One region of the Streptomyces sp. NPDC056128 genome, then DNA from elsewhere that is predicted to be linked to it. Evidence: predicted binding sites of a transcription regulator. Region 1 holds the regulator's gene; the other holds the start of a gene.
What was found. Region 1 encodes HrcA, which represses chaperone genes, less so after heat shock. Its sites were predicted from a motif close to TTNGCACTCNGNNNNNCNGAGTGCNAA; they were not measured.
Positions count from the first base shown of each region.

Region 1 (6,955 bases):
GACCACGAGACACCGCAGGAGCCCTCCGAGTACGGGCGCGGCCTGCGGCTGGTCGCCGCGCTCTCGGAGGCCTGGGGCATCACGTACCGGCCGGGCACCAAGACGGTGTGGGCCCGGCTCCCGGCCGCGGGCACGGAGGCGGCGGCGGCCGACGCCGGGAGCGACACCGTGACCGCCGGGCAGATCGAGGTGTACGCCCCGGACGAGGGCCGGGAGAGCCCGGACGCCGCCCCCGGCACCGGCCTGCGCGGTCTGCGCGACCGGGAGTGGCTCGGACGCGGCGCGCTCTCCTTCCTCGCCGAGGCCTCCGACCTCCTGGCCGGACAGCTCGACGAGGACCTGGTCGCCTCGCTCACCGGGCAGCTCCTCGTGCCGCGGCTCGCCGACTGGTGCGGGGTGTGGCTGGAGGACGAGTCCCTGGGCCGGGGCGCCTGGAGCGACGACCCCGGCACCGCCGTGGGCGCCCGGCTGGCCCGCGTGTGGCACGCCGGCGAAGGCCACCTCGACGAACTGCGCGGGGCCCTGGAGAAGGACCCGCCCCGCGCCCGCGACCCGTGGCGCTCCGGCCCCGTCGGTCACCCCTGGCCCGCCGAGGCGCTCGGCACCCACGGCGCCGCGCTCGCCTACCGCCTGGTCGCCGGGGGCAGGCCGCTGGGCACCCTGGTCATCGGACGGGCCGGCACCGCGGGCTTCCCCGACGAGATCACCGGTCTGGTCGAGGACCTCAGCCGCCGGGTGGCGCTCGCCATCGGCGCCGCCCGCCAGTACGCGCGCCAGGCCACCATCAGCGCCGTCCTCCAGCGCGGCCTGCTGCCCGGCGCCGTCGCCGAGATCCCCGGCGTGCGCAGCGCCCTCGTCTACGAGCCCTGCGACAAGGGCGGCCCCAGCGGCGACTTCTACGACCTCTTCCCGGCCGGCGACGGCCGCTGGTGCTTCGCCGTCGGCGACGTCCAGGGCAAGGGCCCCGAGGCCGCCGTCGTCATCGGCCTCGCCCGGCCCTGGCTGCGGCTGCTCGCCCGCGAGCAGTACGGCGTCCCCGACGTCCTCGACCGCCTCAACCAGCTCCTCCTCGACGACGCCACCGAGGCCGCGGACGCCGCCGCCCGCGCCCTGGTCGCCGTCGGCGGGCCACCAGTTGCCCCGGGCGACGGACCGCAGACCCGCTTCCTGTCCCTGCTCTACGGCGAACTGGAACCCTTCGAGGGCGGCGTCCGCTGCACCCTCGCCTCCGCCGGGCATCCGCTGCCGCTGCTCCTCGGACCCGACGGCGCGGTGTGCGCGGTCGCCGCGCCGCAGACCCTGCTCGGCGTCGTCGAGGACGCCACGTACGCCAGCGAGACCTTCGAGCTGCGGTCCGGCGACACCCTGCTCTGCGTCACCGACGGCGTCACCGAGCGGCGCAGCGGCTCCCGCCAGTTCGACGACGGGGACGGGCTCGCCGCGGCGCTCGCCGGGTGCGCGGGTCTTGACGCCGAGCTGGTCGCCGAGCGCATCCGGCGGCTGGTGCACGAGTTCGGGCCCCGGCCCCCGGAGGACGACCTGGCGCTGCTGGTGCTCCAGGCCGAGTAGCGGCGGGCCGGGTCGTCGCTGGCCGGGTCGTCGCTGGCCGGGTCGTCGCGGCCCAGCGGCCGCAGGACGGGCAACCGTTCCCGTACGGGACAATGGAACGCATGCCCTCCGCACTCCCCGACGGCGAACCCGTCCCCGCCGACGGTGCCCTGCCCGCGTCCGCGCTCGCCGGGGCCGCCGACCGCCCCCTCGGCTTCTACCTGCACGTGCCCTACTGTGCGACCCGCTGCGGCTACTGCGACTTCAACACCTACACCGCGACCGAGCTGCGCGGCACCGGCGGCGTCCTCGCCTCCCGCGACAACTACGCCGGGACACTCGTCGACGAGGTCCGCCTGGCTCGCAAGGTGCTCGGCGACGACCCGCGCGAGGTCCGCACGGTCTTCGTCGGCGGCGGCACGCCCACCCTGCTGCCCGCCGGGGACCTGGTGCGGATGCTGGGCGCGATCCGCGACGAGTTCGGCCTGGCGCCGGACGCGGAGGTGACGACGGAGGCCAACCCCGAGTCGGTCGACCCCGCCTACCTGGCCACCCTCCGCGAGGGCGGCTTCGACCGGATCTCCTTCGGCATGCAGAGCGCGCGGCAGCACGTCCTGAAGGTCCTGGACCGCACGCACACCCCCGGCCGCCCCGAGGCGTGCGTCGCCGAGGCCCGCGCCGCCGGATTCGACCACGTCAACCTCGACCTGATCTACGGCACCCCCGGCGAGTCCGACGACGACTGGCGGGCCTCCCTCGACGCCGCGCTCAGCGCCGGACCCGACCACGTCTCGGCGTACGCCCTGATCGTCGAGGAGGGCACCCAGCTGGCCCGGCGCATCCGGCGCGGCGAGGTCCCGATGACCGACGACGACGTGCACGCCGACCGGTACCTGATCGCCGAGGAGACCCTCTCGGCGGCGGGCTTCGACTGGTACGAGGTGTCGAACTGGGCCACCTCCGACGCCGGTCGCTGCCGCCACAACGAGCTGTACTGGCGGGGTGCCGACTGGTGGGGTGCGGGGCCGGGAGCCCACTCCCACGTGGGTGGCGTGCGCTGGTGGAACGTGAAGCACCCCGGGGCGTACGCCGGGGCGCTGGCGGCGGGGAAGTCGCCGGGGGCCGGGCGGGAGATCCTCACGGACGAGGACCGGCGTGTGGAGCGCGTCCTGCTGGAGCTGCGGCTGCGGGAGGGGGTGCCGTTGTCGCTGCTGCGGGAGGCGGGGCTCGCGGCGTCCCGGCGGGCGCTGTCCGACGGGCTCCTCCAGGAGGGGGCGTATGGGGAAGGGCGCGCGGTGCTGACGCTGCGCGGGCGGTTGCTGGCGGATGCGGTGGTGCGGGATCTGGTGGACTGAACAGCCTGTTTCGCCCCCGCCGCCCCTACCCGTCCCGTCCCGGGGGCGCTGCCCCCGGACCCCCGCTCCTCAAACGCCGGAGGGGCTGAAATGCAGCCGGACAAGGCTGAGAACTGCCGGTCAAGGCTGAGAACTACGCGGTCGCGGTCACGAAGTCGATCAGTTCCTCCACCCGGCCCAGCAGCTCCGGCTCCAGGTCCTTGTACGAGTTGACCCGGGCCAGGATCGCCTGCCACACCGCCCCGGTGTTGTCGGAGGGCCAGCCCAGGGCCCGGCACACCCCCGTCTTCCAGTCCTGTCCCCGCGGCACCCGCGGCCACGCGTCGATCCCCACGGACGACGGCTTCACCGCCTCCCAGATGTCGATGTAGGGATGGCCCACGACCAGGGCGTGCTCGCCCGTCACCGCCTCCGCGATGCGGGACTCCTTCGAACCCGGCACCAGGTGGTCCACCAGGACGCCGAGCCGCGCGTCCGGCCCCGGGGCGAAGTCCGCGACGATCGACGGGAGGTCGTCCACGCCCCCCAGGTACTCCACGACGACGCCCTCGACGCGCAGGTCGTCGCCCCAGACCTTCTCGACCAGCTCGGCGTCGTGCCGCCCCTCGACGTAGATGCGCCCGGCGCGCGCCACCCGGGCGCGTGCGCCGGGGACGGCGACCGAACCGGACGCCGTGCGGGAGGGGCGTACCGGGCCGGACGCGGGCCGCACCAGCGTCACCACGCGCCCCTCCAGCAGGAAGCCGCGCGGCTCCATCGGGAACACCCGGTGCTTGCCGAAGCGGTCCTCCAGCGTCACCGTGCCCGCCTCGCAGCCGACCACCGCGCCGCAGAACCCGGTGCTGGGCTCCTCGACCACCAGGCCGGGGTCGGCGGATACCTCGGGTACGGGCTGCGACTTCTTCCACGGAGGGGTCAGGTCGGCGGAGTACTGGCGCATTCTGCCGACGATACGAGGAATCCGCCGTCCGTGATCAGTGCGACACGCCGAAACGCGCGGCCAGCGCGTCCCGTTGGGCCCGGACGAACGCCGCGTCCACCACCGCTCCGTGACCGGGGACGTACCGCGCGTCCGCGCCGCCCAGGTCGAGCAGCCGGTCCAGGGCCGCGGGCCAGTGCGACGGTACGGCGTCGGGGCCCGCCTGCGGCTCGCCGGACTCCTCGACCAGGTCGCCGCAGAACACCACCTCCGGGTCGCCCGGCACCAGCACCGCGAGGTCGTGGCCGGTGTGCCCGGGGCCCACGTTGGCGAGCAGGACCTGCCGCCCGCCGCCCAGGTCGAGCGTCCACTCGCCGCAGACCTCGTGCGGGACGCGGACCAGCGCGTCGACCGCCTCCTCCGCCCGCCGCTCGTCCAGCCCCTCCGCCACCGCGTCCGCGCGCAGCGCCTCCCGCCCGTGTCCGCCCGGCGCGAACACCGCGTCGGTGCCCACCGCGCCGTAGACCTCCGCGCCCGCGAACGCCGCGGCGCCGAGGACGTGGTCGAAGTGCGGGTGGGTCAGCGCGAGATGCGTCACACGGTGCCCGGCCAGCCGCTGCGCCCCCGCGCGCAACCGGGCGCCCTCGCCCAGGCTCGATCCCGCGTCGATCAGCAGCACCGCGTCCGTGCCGAGGACCAGCCCGGCCGTGCAGTCCCAGCCCGGCAGCCGGTACCGGCCCACCCCGGCCGCCACCCGCTCCCATCCCAGGTCTTCCCAAGTCACCGTCACGACCACGACGCTATCGCCACACCGTCTCGCCGCACGTCGGCGTGGCCCCGGCCTTGCCGGGGGCGTACCCCACGGCCGTACACTGGGCCGGGGAAGTCTGGCACTCGCGCGCCGTGAGTGCCAGGACGGACCGGCAGGACAGCGGGCGGACGACTTCTGGAGGTGTGCGCGGATGCTCAGTGAACGCAGGCTCCAGGTACTGCGCGCCATCGTCCAGGACTACGTCGGCACCGAGGAGCCGGTCGGGTCCAAGGCCCTCACCGAGCGGCACAACCTCGGCGTCTCGCCGGCCACCGTGCGCAATGACATGGCGGCCCTGGAGGACGAGGGGTTCATCGCCCAGCCGCACACCAGCGCCGGACGCATCCCGACCGACAAGGGCTACCGCCTGTTCGTCGACAAGCTGGCCGGCGTCAAGCCCATGACCGCGCCCGAGCGGCGCGCCATCCAGAACTTCCTGGAGGGCGCCGTCGACCTCGACGACGTGGTGGCCCGCACGGTGCGGCTGCTCGCGCAGCTGACCCGGCAGGTCGCCGTCGTGCAGTACCCCTCGCTGACCCGCTCGACCGTGCGGCACGTGGAGTTGCTGGCCCTCGCGCCCGCGCGCCTGATGCTCGTGCTGATCACGGACACCGGCCGGGTCGAGCAGCGGATGGTCGACTGCGCGGCGCCGTTCGGCGAGGCGTCCCTCGCGGATCTGCGCGCGCGGCTCAACAGCCGGGTCGCGGGCCGTCGTTTCACCGACGTGCCGGGTCTGGTCGAGGAACTGCCGGATGCCTTCGAGGCCGAGGATCGCGGTACGGTCTCCACCGTGCTCTCCACTCTCCTGGAGACGCTGGTCGAGGAGAACGAGGAGCGGTTGATGATCGGCGGCACCGCCAATCTGACCCGCTTCGGGCACGACTTCCCCCTGGTGATCCGGCCGGTGCTGGAGGCGCTCGAGGAGCAGGTCGTGCTCCTCAAGCTGCTCGGCGAGGCGAAGGATCCGGGCGTGACCGTGCGAATCGGTCATGAGAACGCTCATGAGGGACTCAACTCCACGTCCGTCGTGTCGGTGGGCTACGGTTCGGGCGGCGAGGCGGTTGCCAAGCTCGGCGTGGTCGGACCGACCCGCATGGACTACCCGGGAACGATGGGAGCGGTACGCGCAGTGGCACGGTACGTCGGACAGATCCTGGCGGAGTCGTAGGTGGCCACGGACTACTACGCCGTACTCGGCGTACGCCGCGACGCGTCCCAGGACGAGATCAAGAAGGCGTTCCGGAGGCTCGCCCGCGAGCTGCACCCGGACGTCAACCCCGATCCGAAGACCCAGGAGCGGTTCAAGGAGATCAACGCCGCCTACGAGGTGCTGTCGGACCCGCAGAAGAAGCAGGTCTACGACCTCGGCGGCGACCCGATGTCCCAGGCGGGCGGCGGGGCCGGCGGCTTCGGCGCGGGTGGCTTCGGGAACTTCTCGGACATCATGGACGCGTTCTTCGGTACGGCGTCGCAGCGCGGGCCGCGCTCGCGCACCCGCCGCGGCCAGGACGCGATGATCCGCATCGAGGTCGAGCTGGACGAGGCGGCCTTCGGCACGACCAAGGACATCCAGGTCGACACCGCCGTGGTCTGCAACACCTGCAACGGCGAGGGCGCGGCGCCCGGCACGTCGGCCCAGACGTGCGACATGTGCCGCGGCCGCGGTGAGGTCTCGCAGGTCACCCGGTCCTTCCTGGGCCAGGTCATGACGTCGCGGCCCTGCCCGCAGTGCCAGGGCTTCGGCACCGTGGTCCCGACCCCGTGCCCCGAGTGCGCGGGCGACGGCCGCATCCGCTCCCGGCGCACCCTCACCGTGAAGATCCCGGCCGGTGTGGACAACGGCACCCGGATCCAGCTCGCGGGCGAGGGCGAGGTCGGCCCCGGCGGCGGCCCGGCCGGCGACCTGTACGTCGAGATCCACGAGCTGCCGCACTCCACCTTCCAGCGCCGCGGCGACGACCTGCACTGCACGGTCACCATCCCGATGACGGCGGCGGCCCTCGGCACGAAGGTGCCGCTGGAGACGCTCGACGGCATGGAGGAGATCGACATCCGCCCGGGCACCCAGTCCGGCCAGTCGGTCCCGCTGCACGGCCGGGGCGTCACCCACCTGCGCGGCGGCGGCCGGGGCGACCTCATCGTGCACGTCGAGGTCACCACCCCGACCAAGCTCGACCCCGAGCAGGAGCGCGTCCTGCGCGAGCTGGCGGCCCTGCGCGGCGAGGAACGGCCGCAGGGCCAGTTCCAGCCCGGTCAGCAGGGGCTGTTCTCCCGGCTGAAGGACGCGTTCAACGGCCGCTGAGGCGGTGGCTCTCCGGGGCG
Region 1 covers NZ_JBHJVQ010000002.1:338,523-345,477, forward strand. Annotated here, with positions in the region: gene ACFC1X_RS05460 (SpoIIE family protein phosphatase) at 1-1,569, shown strand, start outside; gene hemW (radical SAM family heme chaperone HemW) at 1,671-2,903, shown strand; gene ACFC1X_RS05470 (DUF3097 domain-containing protein) at 3,037-3,843, opposite strand; gene ACFC1X_RS05475 (MBL fold metallo-hydrolase) at 3,878-4,612, opposite strand; gene hrcA (heat-inducible transcriptional repressor HrcA) at 4,785-5,801, shown strand; gene dnaJ (molecular chaperone DnaJ) at 5,802-6,935, shown strand.

Region 2 (6,955 bases), on a different contig from region 1:
CCGGCCCGCGCGCTCGACGCGTACGCGGCCAAGCTGCGCGCGGCCCAGGCCGCCCGGGTCGCCGCCGCCAAGCGCTGGGACCTCAAAAGGGTCCCGCTGACCGCCCCCGCGCCCCCGGCGAAGAAGCCGGAGATCAAGGCGCGCGAAGGCTTCGAGGTGGACGGCCAGGAGCGGTACGGCCTCCCGCCGGTCTTCACCACGATCCCCACCAAGGAGAAGATCGTCTTCCTCACCATCGACGACGGCGCCGAGAAGGACCGGGCGTTCCTGAGGATGATGAGCGAGCTGAAGATCCCGTACACCGTCTTCCTCACCGACGAGGAGATCAAGGACGACTACGGCTACTTCAAGAAGATGCAGGCCCGCGGGGTCACCCTCAACAACCACACCCTGAGCCACCCCTACCTCCCCGGCCTCTCCTACGCGGAGCAGAAGCGGGAGATCTGCGGGATGCAGGACGTCATGGAGAAGCGCTACGGCAAGCGCCCCGTCCTCTTCCGCCCGCCCTTCGGCAACTACAACCGCGACACCCTGCGCGCCGCGAAGTCCTGCGGCATCGAGTACGCGCCCATCTGGAGCGAGGAGGTGTTCGTCGACCACTGGGAGTACCGCGAGTGGGACCGGGAGCTGCACCCCGGCGACATCGTCCTCACCCACTTCCGGGGCCGCGAGGACTGGGACGGCACGATGACCGACATGGCCCGGCGCTTCCTGAACCGGATCACCGCCGAGGGCTACGCGGTGGCCCGCCTGGAGGACTACCTGTGAGGCGAGGGCGGTTCCGGCCGGCCGGGGCCGCCCTGGCCGCCGTACTGCTCTCCGGCTGCGCCCAGTTCGCCGGCCCCGCCGGACACCCGGCCGCCGGGGAACCGGCCCGGGGCGGCGACCGGAGCGGCGACCAGAGCCGGAACCTCCCGCCCGTCGTGGACCACGTCCGCACCACCGACCGGGTCGTCTTCCTGACCTACGACGACAGCGCCGAGCGCGACCCCGGCTTCACCGCCCTGATCCGCGAGCGGCGGCTCCCCGTCACCCTGTTCCTCACCGACACCGTGGCCGGACCGGCGTACGGCCACTTCGCCGGGTTGCGCTCGGTGGGCGCGAGCCTCCAGAACCACACCCTGGACCACCGCTCCCTGCGGGGCCTGCCCTACGCCGGCCAGCGCGCCGAGATCTGCGGCCAGCAGACCAAGCTCAGGTCCCGCTTCGGCGTCCGCCCCCACCTCTTCCGCCCCCCGTACGGCACGTACGACACCACGACCCTGCGCGCCGCCGCCGACTGCGGCATCACGGCCGTAGTCCTGTGGCGCGCGTCCCTGAACACCGACGGCCACCTCACCTACACCCGAGGCGAGCACCGCCTCCACCCCGGCGACATCGTGTCCGTGGACCTGACGGCCCACACGGAGGATCTGCTGGAGACGATCGAGGAGCAGCACCTGAGGGTGGCGAGCCTGGACGATTACCTCACTGTCAGCCCGTCCGGCGTTTGAGGACGAGGCCGTCCAGGCCGAAAGGGGGGCCTGGGGGCGCAGCCCCCAGCGACGCCCACCTCCACGCCGGGTGCGCTCCACAGACCGGCGTTCACACGAAAACCCCACCGACGCGCCGCAGGCATTGGCACTCCGCTTGACCGAGTGCTAATCGCAGTCATAGTCTCAACCCTGGCACTCCCCACTGGAGAGTGCCAACTACGCGACGGGCAGGTCCGGCACCCGCGACGACGGATCCACCTGGTCGCCACCTCAGACAGTTAACCCCGTGAGATCTCCGAAGGGGGAGGTCGGATCGTGACGACCACCAGCTCCAAGGTTGCCATCAAGCCGCTCGAGGACCGCATCGTGGTCCAGCCGCTCGACGCCGAGCAGACCACGGCTTCGGGCCTGGTCATTCCGGACACCGCCAAGGAGAAGCCCCAGGAGGGCGTCGTCCTGGCCGTCGGCCCGGGCCGCTTCGAGGACGGCAACCGCCTTCCGCTCGACGTCAGCGTCGGCGACGTCGTGCTGTACAGCAAGTACGGCGGCACCGAGGTGAAGTACAACGGCGAGGAGTACCTCGTCCTCTCGGCCCGCGACGTGCTCGCGATCGTCGAGAAGTAATTCACCGAAGCACCTTGCTTTCCAGCTGCGCCCCTGGCTCCCGCGACCATAAAAAGCCGGGACGTCAGGGGCGCAGTGCCGTATAACCCCAAGATTTCCGGAAGAGGGCTCACGCTCCCATGGCGAAGATCCTGAAGTTCGACGAGGACGCCCGTCGCGCCCTCGAGCGCGGCGTCAACAAGCTCGCCGACACCGTGAAGGTGACGATCGGCCCCAAGGGCCGCAACGTCGTCATCGACAAGAAGTTCGGCGCCCCCACCATCACCAACGACGGCGTCACCATCGCCCGCGAGGTCGAGGTCGAGGACCCGTACGAGAACCTCGGCGCCCAGCTGGTGAAGGAGGTGGCGACCAAGACCAACGACATCGCTGGTGACGGCACCACCACCGCCACCGTGCTCGCCCAGGCGCTGGTCCGCGAGGGCCTGAAGAACGTCGCCGCCGGCGCCTCCCCGGCGCTGCTGAAGAAGGGCATCGACGCGGCCGTCGCTGCCGTGTCCGAGGACCTCCTCGCCACGGCCCGGCCGATCGACGAGAAGTCCGACATCGCCGCCGTCGCCGCGCTGTCCGCCCAGGACCAGCAGGTCGGCGAGCTGATCGCCGAGGCGATGGACAAGGTCGGCAAGGACGGTGTCATCACCGTCGAGGAGTCCAACACCTTCGGTCTGGAGCTGGACTTCACCGAGGGCATGGCCTTCGACAAGGGCTACCTGTCGCCGTACTTCGTGACGGACCAGGAGCGCATGGAGGCCGTCCTCGACGACCCGTACATCCTGATCAACCAGGGCAAGATCTCCTCCATCGCGGACCTGCTGCCGCTGCTGGAGAAGGTCATCCAGGCCAACGCCTCCAAGCCGCTGCTGATCATCGCCGAGGACCTGGAGGGCGAGGCGCTCTCCACCCTCGTCGTCAACAAGATCCGCGGCACCTTCAACGCCGTCGCGGTGAAGGCCCCGGGCTTCGGCGACCGCCGCAAGGCGATGCTGCAGGACATGGCGGTCCTCACCGGCGCCACGGTCATCTCCGAGGAGGTCGGCCTCAAGCTCGACCAGGTCGGTCTGGACGTGCTCGGCACCGCCCGCCGCATCACCGTCACCAAGGACGACACCACGATCGTCGACGGTGCCGGCAAGCGCGACGAGGTCGAGGGCCGCATCAACCAGATCAAGGCCGAGATCGAGTCCACGGACTCCGACTGGGACCGAGAGAAGCTCCAGGAGCGCCTCGCGAAGCTGGCCGGCGGCGTGTGCGTGATCAAGGTCGGCGCCGCCACCGAGGTGGAGCTGAAGGAGCGCAAGCACCGTCTGGAGGACGCCATCTCCGCGACCCGCGCCGCGGTCGAGGAGGGCATCGTCTCCGGTGGTGGCTCCGCGCTGGTCCACGCCGTCAAGGTCCTCGAGGGCAACCTCGGCAAGACCGGCGACGAGGCCACCGGTGTCGCGGTCGTCCGCCGCGCCGCCGTCGAGCCGCTGCGCTGGATCGCCGAGAACGCCGGCCTGGAGGGCTACGTCATCACCTCCAAGGTCGCCGAGCTGGACAAGGGCCAGGGCTTCAACGCCGCCACCGGCGAGTACGGCGACCTGGTCAAGGCCGGCGTCATCGACCCGGTGAAGGTCACCCGCTCCGCCCTGGAGAACGCGGCCTCCATCGCCTCCCTCCTCCTGACGACCGAGACCCTGGTCGTCGAGAAGAAGGAAGAGGAGCCGGCCGAGGCGGGCCACGGCCACGGCCACGCCCACTGACCGCTGCGCTGAGCCTTTACGGTGCCCAGTTCCCTGCGGGGGGCTGGGCACCGTGCGTTCACCCGCCTCGTCAGTAGGACTTGGTCCGCTCGAACCCGGTGATGTTGATCTTCACGTCGGGTGTCCGGAGCGTGGTCGGCGACTCACCCGTCGCCGTCTGGCCGGGCTGGACGTCGGTCACGAACTCGGTCGAGTTGTAGAGACGCTTGCCGTTCGGGTCGACGGCTTCCCACTGCCAGCTGTAGTTGGACTTCTCGGAACTCTGGTTCTTGATCGTCCACGTGACCCAGATGTCCTGGAAACCGGCCTGCGAACGGTCGTCGACTCCGAACTCGATGAGGTCGCCGCGCTCGCCCTGCCCGGCCTCCGTCCGGCCGCCCTGCGGCTCCGCGCCCTCATCCTCTCCCGCCTGCTCCTGCTCTTCGGTCCGGTTCTCCTTGGACGGGGCCGAGGTGGAGCTGTCGTCCGCGGTCGTGCAGCCGCCGAGGGCCGTACCGACAACGGCCACTGCCGCCAGGGCGGCTACCACGCCATGTCTTCTCATGCTGCGCCCCTTTGAACGGGTATGACATGTATATACCCGTTTGGCGTAGCGCGCAGTTTGCCGTGGGCGACATGGAATGGAAGGGGGAGGGCCCCTCGGGCGTTCGACGACCAGGCCGAGGGGTGCGGCTCGTACTCCCTACTGCGGCCCGTACTTGCGCCCCGTCCGTGAGCTGATCCCGCCCAGCATCCCCCGCGGTACCAGCTTCGCCGCGCCCATCAGGGTCTTGTAGCGGGGGTCCGGGATGGAGAGGGACTTGCCTCGGGAGAGGTCGTCCAGGGCGGCCGCGACGACCTTGTCCGCGTCGAGCCACATCCAGTTCGGGATGTTGTCCGTGCCCATGCCGGCCCGCTCGTGGAACTCCGTGCGGACGAAGCCCGGGGCCAGGGCCATCAGGCGTACGCCGCTGCCGGCCAGGTCCTTCGCCACGCCCTGGGTGAACTGCACGACCCACGCCTTGGACGCGCCGTAGGTGCCGCGCGGGACGAAGGCCGCGACCGAGGCCACGTTGACGACGCCGCCGCGGCCGCGCTCGCGCATCGCCTCCACCGCCGCCGAGGTCAGCCGCAGCACCGCCTCGCAGTGCACCTTGAGCATGGTCAGCTCGTCGGCCATGGAGACGTCGAGGAACTTGCCCTTGTTGCCGAAACCGGCGTTGTTGATCAGCAGGTCGACGGGGTGCCTGCGCTCGCCCAGCCGGGTGGCCACCGCCTCGATGCCGGCGTCCGTGGACAGGTCGGCCGTCAGCACCTCCGCCTCGATGCCGTGCCGGTCGTGCAACTCGGTGGCCTGTTCGTGCAGCCGCTTGGTGTCGCGGGCCACCAGCACCAGGTTGTGTCCGTCGGCCGCCAGCCGCCGGGCGAACGCGGCGCCGATGCCCGCCGTCGATCCCGTAATCAATGCCGTTGTCATGGCGCAAGGTTAGGGGTCGGAGCGGGCAGGTCCACTTCGCTCACCGGTCCCGCCGCCAGTGAAGAGCCGGTGAAGAACGTACTGGTGAGGAGCGGTCAGCCGCCGTACCTCGCCACGTACTTCCGCGCCTGCGCCAGCGCCTCCGGGTGCAGCGCCCCGCCCGCCGCGAGCAGCCGGGGCAGCAGCTCCCGCTGGGTGGTGACCGCCCGGAACTGCAGGGCCACCGTCACCTCGTGGTCGGGCCGGTGCACGATCCGGACCGGGTCGCCCGCCCGTATCTCGCCGGGCTCGACCACCCGGAAGTACGCGCCCGGCGCGGCCTTCTCCGTGAAGCGCTTCACCCAGCGCCGCTCACCCAGATGGCCCTGGAAGGTGCGGCAGGGAATGCGTCCGGACGTCACTTCGAGGAGCAGCTCCGGACCCACCCGCCAGCGCTCGCCGATCAGGGCGCCGGAGACGTCCAGGCCCGTGGTGGTGAGGTTCTCGCCGAACGAGCCGCTGGGCAGCGCGCGGCCCAGTTCGCGCTCCCAGTCGTCCAGGTCCTCGCGGGCCACCGCGTACACCGCCTGGTCGTCGCCGCCGTGATGGCGCGTGTCGCAGACCGTGTCCCCGGCCAGCCCGCTCGCCCCGACGCCCTTCGCCCCGGGCGCCGCCACCCGCACGGGCCCGTCGGCCGGCCGCTTGTCGATGCCGGTGATGCCCTCTGGGTGGTCCGTGTAGGGCACGGTCTTCGCGCGGCCGAGGTTGACAGACAGAAGCTTCATGGCGGAACGGTAGGACAATCGTCATCAAAGTGTCGACGCGGTATTCGTCGTACGGTCAAAGGGTCACTTATCCTCGGGGGTGTGATCGAGGCTCGTCATCTCCGTGTGCTGCGCGCCGTGGCATCGACCGGTTCCTTCTCCGCCGCCGGGCGCGAGCTGGGCTGCACCCAGCCCGCCGTCAGCCAGCAGATGAAGGCCCTGGAGTCCTCCGTCGGCACCCCCCTGCTCGTCCGCACCGGCCGCGAGATGCGCCTCACCCAGGCCGGTGAGGCGCTGGTGCGGCACGCCGCCGGGATCATCGCGGGGCTCACCGCCGCCGAGGAGGAGGTCGCCGCCATCGCCGGGCTGCGCGCCGGCCGGGTCCGGCTGGTCTCGTTCCCCAGCGGCAGCTCCACCCTCGTACCCAACGCCCTGGCCGCGCTTCGTGCCGCGCACCCCGGCACCCGGGTCTCCCTGGAGGAGGCCGAGCCGCCGAACTCCGTGGAGCTGCTGCGCGAGGGCGACTGCGACGTGGCGCTCGCCTTCCGCTACGAGGGTGCGGCGGGAGCGGAGGAGTGGGACGACCTGGTCGTACGGCCGCTGCTGACCGACCGCCTCGTGGCGCTGGTCCCCGACGGGCACCGGCTGGCCCGCGCGGAGTCCGCCGGACCCGTGGCCATCGGTGAGCTGGCCCGGGAGTCCTGGATCGCGGGCTGCCCCCGCTGCCGGGGCCAGCTGGTCGAGGTCTGCGAGGGAGCCGGCTTCACCCCCCGCATCGACTTCGCGACCGACGACTACCCGGCCGTGGTCGGCCTGGTCGGCGCCGGTCTGGGCGTGGCCGTCCTGCCCCAGCTCGCCGTCGAGTCCGTACGGCCCCGAGGTGTGCGCACGGTGGCGCTGGAGCCGGCGGTGCGG
Region 2 covers NZ_JBHJVQ010000003.1:365,297-372,251, forward strand. Annotated here, with positions in the region: gene ACFC1X_RS09835 (polysaccharide deacetylase family protein) at 1-768, shown strand, start outside; gene ACFC1X_RS09840 (polysaccharide deacetylase family protein) at 765-1,493, shown strand; gene groES (co-chaperone GroES) at 1,791-2,099, shown strand; gene groL (chaperonin GroEL) at 2,219-3,841, shown strand; gene ACFC1X_RS09855 (hypothetical protein) at 3,912-4,385, opposite strand; gene ACFC1X_RS09860 (SDR family oxidoreductase) at 4,524-5,297, opposite strand; gene ACFC1X_RS09865 (MOSC domain-containing protein) at 5,393-6,061, opposite strand; gene ACFC1X_RS09870 (LysR family transcriptional regulator) at 6,143-6,955, shown strand, end outside.
Region 2: a site for HrcA is predicted at 1,618-1,644, ahead of groES (co-chaperone GroES). Genes of this name have one in related genera too.